DNA from 4 places in the Bacillus cereus group sp. Bce041 genome. Region 4 is predicted to be linked to each of the others. Evidence: riboswitches for the same ligand, from Rfam matches in the RefSeq annotation. Region 4 holds a riboswitch; each other region holds the start of a gene.

Region 1 (2,187 bases), on a different contig from region 4:
CAGCTGGAATTGATGAAGGCTGATCTGTTTTAGCTTGTGGTTGATTTTGTACTACATAGTGTTTTGCTACATATCCGTATCCTGTGCCAAAACGAATTTTATACCAAGTACCTACAGTTTCTACTACTTGTACTTGTGTACCGTTTTGTAATGAACCGAGTAGAGCGCTACTTGTACTAGCGGTGCTACGTACATTTAGATTAGGTGTTGCAACAGTATATTTTGTATTATTTTGAACGGTGATTCCTTTTACTAAGGGTTGTGAACCATTAGAGATGAATGCTTTTTGTACGTAACCTGTTTGGCCATTATGTGATATTTTATACCATTCGCCTTGATCTTCTTGAACGGTAATAAACTTACCATTTGGTAATACATCTAAAATGGAAGATTCTAAATTAGGTTCAGAGCGAACGTTTAATGCATTAGCATTAACGATGTATTGATCATTAGATTGAAGTTTGTTTTTTAGTAAAATAGCATCTTTTTGTACATAACCTACTTTATTATGAACAGATACTTTATACCAACCATTAGTTGTTTCAAGGATGTTCACTTTTGTATTAAAGCGAATTGTATCAATTGATGTGCTTTTTACGTTATCTTCTGTATGTAATGCTACTTGATCGACTTTGACATACCCAGTTTTAATATTAGATAATTGTTCAGCGTTTGCTTTTTGTACATTTGTTTCACCCATAGAAGGAAGTAAAGAAGCAATCGCTACAGTAGTTGCTGTTAAAGCAGTAGCTTTCATATTCATGGAATAGAGACCTCCTCTAGTTGTATAGTTGTAATTTTATTATAGTATAAAGATATAATATAGTGGGGGTATTCACATAAATGTAATATGAAATCAATATAAAAATAAATTTTTTGAAGATAATGATTCCTTTTTATACAATTAATCGGGGTTTTATTTTCTAAAATAGAATGTATGTATTGTATACTTTTGATATTATGTTGATAATTAAGAAAATTAAAAAAGTTGATGATGTCTTATTAGGGTGTTATACTGACAGTGATAATTTTATAGTTTGCTAGGAGAGCTGGTGTTGCCAGCTGAGAGTAGGCCGTAAGCCTTTGATCCTTTTTATTACCTGATCTAGATTATGCTAGCGTAGGGAAGCAATTCGGACACTAACAATGAGTCCCCGTTTCTTTGCGTATAGAAACGGGGCTTTTTTATTTGAAAATTTCATATTGAAACCACTAGGGGTGCTTGACTTGCTGAGAGAGGAATAATCCTTAACCCTTACAACACCTGATCTAGGTAATACTAGCGAAGGGAAGTGGAGCATCGAATAAATGTATAACTTTATTTGCTGTAACCACTTCTTATATATAGAAGTGGTTTTTTATTTAGATACATATATTGAAAGGGGATAGAGAAATGAAATTTTGCGATAGATTATTAGAAACTGTGCAACCGGTTTGGGAGATGAGTCATAATCATCCGTTTGTAGTGGGTATGGGAGATGGCACGTTAGAAAAAGATAAATTCCAGTATTATATTATTCAAGATTATTTATATCTGCTAGATTATGCAAAGTTATATGCGATTGGTGTTGTAAAAGCAACGAATCCACAAGTAATGGGAAAGTTCGCTGAACAAATTGATGGAATATTAAATGGCGAAATGACAATCCATAAACAATATGCAAAAAGACTTGGAATTTCTATAGAGGAGATAGAGTCTGCGAAACCATCTGCTAAAAATTTAGCTTATACAAATTACATGATGTCTGTATCTCAAAATGGCACACTTGCGGAATTAATAGCAGCGCTTCTTCCATGTATGTGGAGCTATTGGGAAATTGGAAAGCGTTTAAATGATATTCCTGGAGCAAGAGATCATGAGTTTTTTGGTGAGTGGATTCAAGGATATAGTTCGGAAGAATACGGTAATCTTTGTATTTGGTTAATAGATTTATTAAATGAAATGGCAGTTGGAAAGTCTGAGACAGAACTAGAAAGATTAGAGGAGATCTTCTTATATTCCAGTCGATTTGAATATTTATTCTGGGATATGTCCTATCGTAAGGAGATGTGGGGATTTGAGGAGCAAGAACATACTACAGTTTCATAATGTTTCTTTTCATTACGATGAGAAACCAATCATCCATGAATTAAATGCTTCTATACATGAGAAAGAGTTTGTCAGTATTATCGGACCGAGTGGATGTG
Region 2 (2,187 bases), on a different contig from region 4:
TGGTATCCCGTTAGAATTAGCGGTAGATCAATGGGATACATACATGAAAACTGGTGATTTTAATTACAGTGTAGACTTAGAGAATGTATATTCAAATAGTAAACTACAAGCGGAAAACATTGTTCGTGAAGCAATGAAAAATGGTTTGCGTGGAAATATTTATCGTGCAGGTAATTTAGCATGTCATTCAGAAACAGGTTCGTTCCAACAAAATATTGAAGGAAACGCATTTTATCGTCTTATTAAAACAATGCTATTAATTGGGAAAGCACCAAATGTGAAGTGGAAAGTTGATTTCACACCAATTGATTTTGCTAGTAAATCAATTGTATCGTATTTGCAAGATTCGCAAATTATAGGAGAGACGTTACATATTTGTCATCCACATCAAATTGAGTTTGAACAATTTATACAGCTAATTGGAGATTGTGGATACAATCTTGAAATGGTTCCACTTTCAGAATATGTAAATACCGGACTTGCATTAGCGAAGGGAAATGAAGTAATAGCAGAGTTAATTGCTTCTCAAGTTGCAGGAGATGGAGCGCAGCAATCTGAAATTGTAATGGGTACGCGTAGAACGAATAAATGGATTAAGAAAAAAGAATTGATAGTACCAGCAATTAATAAAGAATTTATTCAGCAGTTATTAGCTCATGGTGAAAAAGTTGGTTATTTTCCAAAAATAATGAAATGATTATGCATGCTTTTGTTTGTTCAATAAAATAAATCATGCTACAATGAAAACGAATTAAGGACCGGGGAGCCAATTGGCTGAGAGGATGTAAGTAAACATCGACCCTCAACCTGATCTGGATAATGCCAGCGTAGGGAGTTACTTAAAGTGATGTAGCATATGTTATTCTGTAATAACTTGCATACAAGGCTTTCCTACGCAGTAGGAAAGCCTTTTCTTATTTTTGAAATTTATTTTTATAAGGGGGATTTTATTATGTCACAACAAGTTACAATGTCATTTTCAGTAGTACCACAAGCAAAAACGAAAGATGTATATTCTGTTGTCGATAAAGCAATTGAAGTTGTGCAACAATCGGGAGTTCGTTATGAAGTAGGGGCAATGGAAACAACTTTGGAAGGAGAATTAGATGTACTTCTTGATGTCGTTAAACGTGCGCAACAAGCTTGCGTCGATGCTGGAGCAGAAGAAGTGATTACTTCTATTAAAATCCATTATCGTCCAAGCACTGGTGTAACGATAGATGAAAAGGTTTGGAAGTACCGTGATGAATATGCAAAACCAGAAGCAATCTAAACTTATTACAACTATTTGGCTTATCCTTCTCATTGCGATATGGGAAGGATCTGTTTCATTATTTAAAATCGAACCGTGGATTTTACCAAAGCCTTCTGCCATTGTTCAAGAATTAATTGGGATGAAAGATTTACTATTACCAAATACGATGCAAACACTGCAGGAAGTTATAATTGGACTATTTTTTGCAATTTTATTGGGGACGAGCATCGCAATTATTATGGACGTTATACCGTTATTTCGTATTTTAATAAATCCATTGCTCGTTATTTCGCAAACAATTCCAATTGTTGTACTTGCACCGCTATTTATTATTTGGTTTGGATATGGGATGTTGCCGAAAGTAATGGTCGTAATACTCGTTTGTTTCTTCCCAATTGCGCTTAGTATTTTAGAAGGTTTTCAAACAGTAGATAAAAACATGCTGAAACTGTTACAAACAATGAAGGCGACAAAATGGCAAGTTTACCAGAAAGTAAAATTTCCAGCAGTGCTTCCATACTTTTTCTCAGGTTTAAAAATTGCAGTTACATATAGCGTAATGGGGGCAATTATCGGAGAATGGCTCGGTGCAAGTGAAGGATTAGGCGTTATGCTTACGAGGGCTACAAAATCCTTTTTGACTGCCCGAGTATTTGGTGTTGCAGCAATCATCGTTATGGTGACATTATGCCTGTATTTTATCGTAGAGTTTATGGCAAGAATAACAGCACCATGGATATATAGAAAGGACGGCAGAAAATGAAAAAAGGTTTGAAAGTTATGTTAGCTGCCTTAGTAGCGGTAGGTGTGGCTGGATGTAATCCGGCGAAGAAAGAAGAAAGTGCAAGTAAAGATCAAAAAGTAAAAGTAGTATTAGATTGGTTTCCAAATACGAATCATACTGGCTTGTATGTAGCGCAAACGAAAGATTA
Region 3 (2,187 bases), on a different contig from region 4:
ATTTGGAGTTGAGAAAATGAAAATCGGTGTTATTATGGGCGGGGTATCGTCTGAAAAACAAGTTTCAATTATGACGGGGAATGAAATGATTGCTCATTTAGATAAAAATAAGTATGAAATAGTTCCAATTACATTAAATGAAAAAATAGATTTAGTTGAAAAAGCGAAAGACATTGACTTTGCGTTGCTCGCATTACACGGAAAATACGGAGAAGATGGGACAGTTCAAGGAACACTGGAGAGTTTAGGGATTCCTTATAGCGGAAGTAATATGTTATCTAGCAGTATATGTATGGATAAAAATATTTCGAAAAAGATTTTACGTTATGAAGGTGTAGAAACACCAGATTGGATTGAACTTACAAAAATGGAGGATCTAAATCTTGATGAGTTAGATAAGTTAGGATTTCCATTAGTAGTAAAACCAAACTCTGGCGGATCGAGTGTCGGAGTGAAAATCGTTTATAATAAAAATGAATTGATCTCAATGCTAGAAACTGTATTCGAATGGGATTCTGAAGTAGTAATTGAAAAGTATATAAAAGGTGATGAAATTACATGTTCAATTCTGGATGGAAAACAGTTACCTATAGTTTCAATTCGACATGCAGCCGAGTTCTTTGACTACAATGCAAAATATGATGATACTAGTACAGTTGAGGAAGTTATCGAACTTCCAGCAGAAATTAAGGAACGTGTAAATAAAGGGTCACTTGCTTGTTATAAAGCATTAAAATGTAGTGTTTATGCAAGAGTTGATATGATGGTGAAGGACGGAATTCCATATGTAATGGAAATTAATACATTACCAGGGATGACACAATCAAGTTTATTGCCAAAAAGTGCAGAAGCAGCGGGGATTAGTTATAGCAAACTATTAGATATGATTATTGAAACATCATTAAAAGTTAGAAAAGAAGAAGGGTTTTAAGGGAATTATATAACGAATTTTTTTGACAGTTTCACGAAGTATGCTATGATGAATACATTATAAAAACAAAATATTTATCCACTAGGGGGGCCTTTTATAGGCTGAGATCAAATGTGATTTTGAGACTCTTAGTACCTGATCTGGTTAATGCCAGCGTAGGGAAGTGGGAAAGACGTTGCTATTTAATGAGTAAATAAATACTGTCAATTTCACTTTCTTTACGCCTGTAAAGAAAGTTTTTTTATTTTACAGCTTTAATAATTGTGGATAAATACTTATATTTTATACATTATTGGAGGGATTTAAATGACTTTTTCACAATCATTACGTAAAGAAGTAGATTCAATTTGGGAAGCGAGTTTTAACCATCCTTTTGTAAAAAAACTTGGTGAAGGAACATTAGATTTAGCTAGTTTTCGCTATTATGTGCTTCAAGATTCATATTATTTGAGTCATTTTGCTAGAGTACAAACTTTAGGAGCTGCAAAAGCTCTTGAATTAGAGACGACAGCTCGTATGGCACATCATGCTCAAAATACATATGAGGCCGAGTTATCTTTACATGAGAATTTTGCTAAAAAACTAGGGATAACGAAAGAAGAAAAAGATAATTTTATTCCTGCGCCAACTGCATATGCGTATACTTCACATATGTATCGTGCTGCGTATGAAGGGCATTTAGGAGATACCATTGCAGCAATTTTACCTTGCTATTGGTTGTATTATGAAATTGGCGAACGCTTAAAAGAGTGCCAGCCGGAAGAGCCAATTTATAACGAATGGATTTCTGCTTATGGATCTGATTGGTTCCGTACGCTAGTTGAAGAACAAATTACACGTTTAGATACTATCGCTGAAAAAGTAACAGAGGCAGATCGCAAACGTATGAAACAGCATTTTATTATTAGCAGTCAATATGAATATTCATTTTGGGAAATGGCTTATACATTAGAAAAGTGGCCAGTGGATACAGACGTAAAAGACGTAATTGGATAAAGAATAGAAGTAATGTTATAGATAGGTATGGATCATACCTATCTATATATTTTTTCTTGTCAAATTTGCGTAAAGTCATTAGTGCTACGGGAATGGCGAAATAGAATATCGATAATTTAGCTCATTTACTTGTCTACGCATTAACTGGATAAACTTCTGTCACATTTATTTTACAATCAAAGAACGTAAATGTTGGTGGTATGAAGTTAAATAAGAAAAGAAACCCGAGCTGTTAGCTGTAACGGAGTTGTTTTTTCTTT
Region 4 (2,187 bases):
ATGAAAAAAGATTCGTTTTATATTGATACAGTAATTGAAGGTATATGTGAACATCTATCTGTGGAAATAGAGAAAAAAGAACTTCATATTCATAAAAATATAAGTTCATTTGAAGTGATTGCAAATCAAGGCCGGATTGAACAAGTCATCGTGAACTTCATTACGAATGCTATACGATATACACCAAATAAAGAGGATATTATTATTTCTACAATAGATGAGAAGAATCGTATAAAAGTGTGCATTGAAAATAAAGGTACTCATATTGAAGAAGAGCAATTAGATAAAATTTGGGATCGTTTTTATCGCGTGGATACAGCTCGTCAGCGTTCACAAGGTGGGACGGGGCTTGGGCTTGCTATTTCAAAGAATATTTTAGAACTACATGATGCTGAATATGGGGCAGAAAATACAGAAGATGGTGTATTATTTTATTTCTATTTACCGAAAAAAGCGTAGACAATATGATCTATGCTTTTTTAATTTATTTTCATATTATCTTTACCTAATCTTTATTTTTAATCAGTATAATTTGTTTAGAATATGAGGTTATGTAAGGAGTCGATGAACCGTGCATAGCAATTGGCTAAGTATAATGGTATTTATTTTCTTTTGCGCATTTATTGTATTTTTAATTGATATTACGATATGAAAAAAGAGCGCTCATTAAGCGCCCTTTTTTTGTGTATTCATTTGATAAGCACTGATGCTTTTGAATAATCGTGGTGAAGTGATAAATAAAAATATAAGTAAAACGGTACATAAAATAAAAGAACCAAGCATTGTACTTCCATTTACGATTAATGAATATAACACAGCTGATTGACCTTTCGGCGCATATTGTCCCCAGAAAATAATGCCGGCAATAAAGTGGCAGAAATAGCGAGCAAAGCTACCGATAAATGTAGCAAGGATAATATAAGCAAGGACTTTCTTACCCTGATTTTGTTTTGATGAATGTTTGTCTTTATGGTTACCTAAATTTGATTGTTCTAAGCTATTTTCATTGGATGTTAAAAGTGCTTTTTGAATTGGACGATAGAATAAGCCAGCAAATCCGATAAAAGCAAAGGCAATGAAGTACTCAATGAATGCTTGAACAGGTGTTAAAATATAAGCATCTCCCACGACAATTTGTAATAGTCCCCAAACTAAACCGCCTAAGAAAGCTGATTTAAAGCCCCAGCGGTAAGCAATAATAAAAATAGGAATCATAGCGAATGAGATAGAACCGCCTGTTGGAAGTTTAAGTGATAATGGTAAAATATCGATAATCATGGCGAAGGCTGCAAGAATAGCAGATTCGATCATCGCTTGTAAATTGGTGTTACGCATGTTGTCTCCCCCTAAATCCAAGTTGTACAAAAAAGAATAGATATCATAGGAGGATACGAAATACGTAAATAAAAATGAGGTATGTATTTCGGACGTTTGCACAATCCCTGCGTTAGCATTAACTAACAGGTTCGAAGGGTCGGAACGAAGTGTTCCCTCTCAGCGGCATGGCTCCCCCAGTGATAACGAAATTCTTTATTTGTTATTGTTTATTGTAAGCGAAATGGATGAGAATGGCAAACGAATACAGTATGACAATAATTGAAATAGAATTGTAGCGAAATGTTAATAAATATGAAGCAAAAGGGTATAGTACAAGAGAAATTGGGTGTGGTATAATTTTTTTGAAAATAATTATCATTCTCTTCTGAGGGGGAAGGTTATGAGCTTAGTAGATATTAAAATTGGAGAGAAAGTGTTAGTAAAAAGTATTCAGTCTTTAGATCAGCTATTAAAGCGTAGACTAGCTGCTTTCGGTCTTGCTGAAGGAAGCGAACTTCGCCTGAAACAGAAAGCGATGTTCAAAGGTCCTTGTACATTGGAGTGTCGTGGACAGTTAATTAGTATTCGTCATTGTGACGCGAAAATGATAAAGGTGGAATTAGCGTGAATAAGGTAGCTTTGCTAGGGAATCCGAATACAGGGAAGACATCATTATTTAATGCGCTTACTGGTTCTTATGAATACGTAGGAAACTGGAGCGGTGTAACAGTAGAAAAGAAGGTTGGTAAATTAAAAGATAGACAAGGAACATTAATTGATTTGCCAGGTGTGTATGATTTAAATCCAGTTTCACGTGATGAAGGTGTTGTAACAAACTTTCTATTAACAGAAGAATTTAATCATATGTTA

The links. Region 4 has a riboswitch for thiamine pyrophosphate ahead of thiT (energy-coupled thiamine transporter ThiT). Riboswitches for the same ligand answer to the same signal wherever they lie in the genome.
Region 1: another riboswitch for thiamine pyrophosphate. It lies ahead of tenA (thiaminase II); the one in region 4 lies ahead of thiT (energy-coupled thiamine transporter ThiT).
Region 2: another riboswitch for thiamine pyrophosphate. It lies ahead of ACUN13_RS21495 (MTH1187 family thiamine-binding protein); the one in region 4 lies ahead of thiT (energy-coupled thiamine transporter ThiT).
Region 3: another riboswitch for thiamine pyrophosphate. It lies ahead of tenA (thiaminase II); the one in region 4 lies ahead of thiT (energy-coupled thiamine transporter ThiT).

The regions. Positions count from the first base shown of each region.
Region 1 is NZ_JBQXON010000002.1:1,069,830-1,072,016, reverse strand. Features, by position in the region: gene ACUN13_RS11560 (SH3 domain-containing protein) at 1-763, opposite strand, end outside; TPP riboswitch at 1,033-1,144, shown strand; TPP riboswitch at 1,205-1,308, shown strand; gene tenA (thiaminase II) at 1,394-2,089, shown strand; gene ACUN13_RS11550 (ABC transporter ATP-binding protein) at 2,058-2,187, shown strand, end outside.
Region 2 is NZ_JBQXON010000007.1:95,353-97,539, reverse strand. Features, by position in the region: gene ACUN13_RS21500 (non-ribosomal peptide synthetase family protein) at 1-697, shown strand, start outside; TPP riboswitch at 750-851, shown strand; gene ACUN13_RS21495 (MTH1187 family thiamine-binding protein) at 953-1,273, shown strand; gene ACUN13_RS21490 (ABC transporter permease) at 1,245-2,018, shown strand; gene ACUN13_RS21485 (ABC transporter substrate-binding protein) at 2,015-2,187, shown strand, end outside.
Region 3 is NZ_JBQXON010000004.1:66,531-68,717, forward strand. Features, by position in the region: gene pdxR (MocR-like pyridoxine biosynthesis transcription factor PdxR) at 1-12, shown strand, start outside; gene ACUN13_RS14480 (D-alanine--D-alanine ligase) at 17-931, shown strand; TPP riboswitch at 1,005-1,110, shown strand; gene tenA (thiaminase II) at 1,238-1,927, shown strand.
Region 4 is NZ_JBQXON010000001.1:1,042,260-1,044,446, reverse strand. Features, by position in the region: gene ACUN13_RS05525 (sensor histidine kinase) at 1-459, shown strand, start outside; gene thiT (energy-coupled thiamine transporter ThiT) at 667-1,335, opposite strand; TPP riboswitch at 1,422-1,523, opposite strand; gene ACUN13_RS05515 (FeoA family protein) at 1,718-1,945, shown strand; gene feoB (ferrous iron transport protein B) at 1,942-2,187, shown strand, end outside.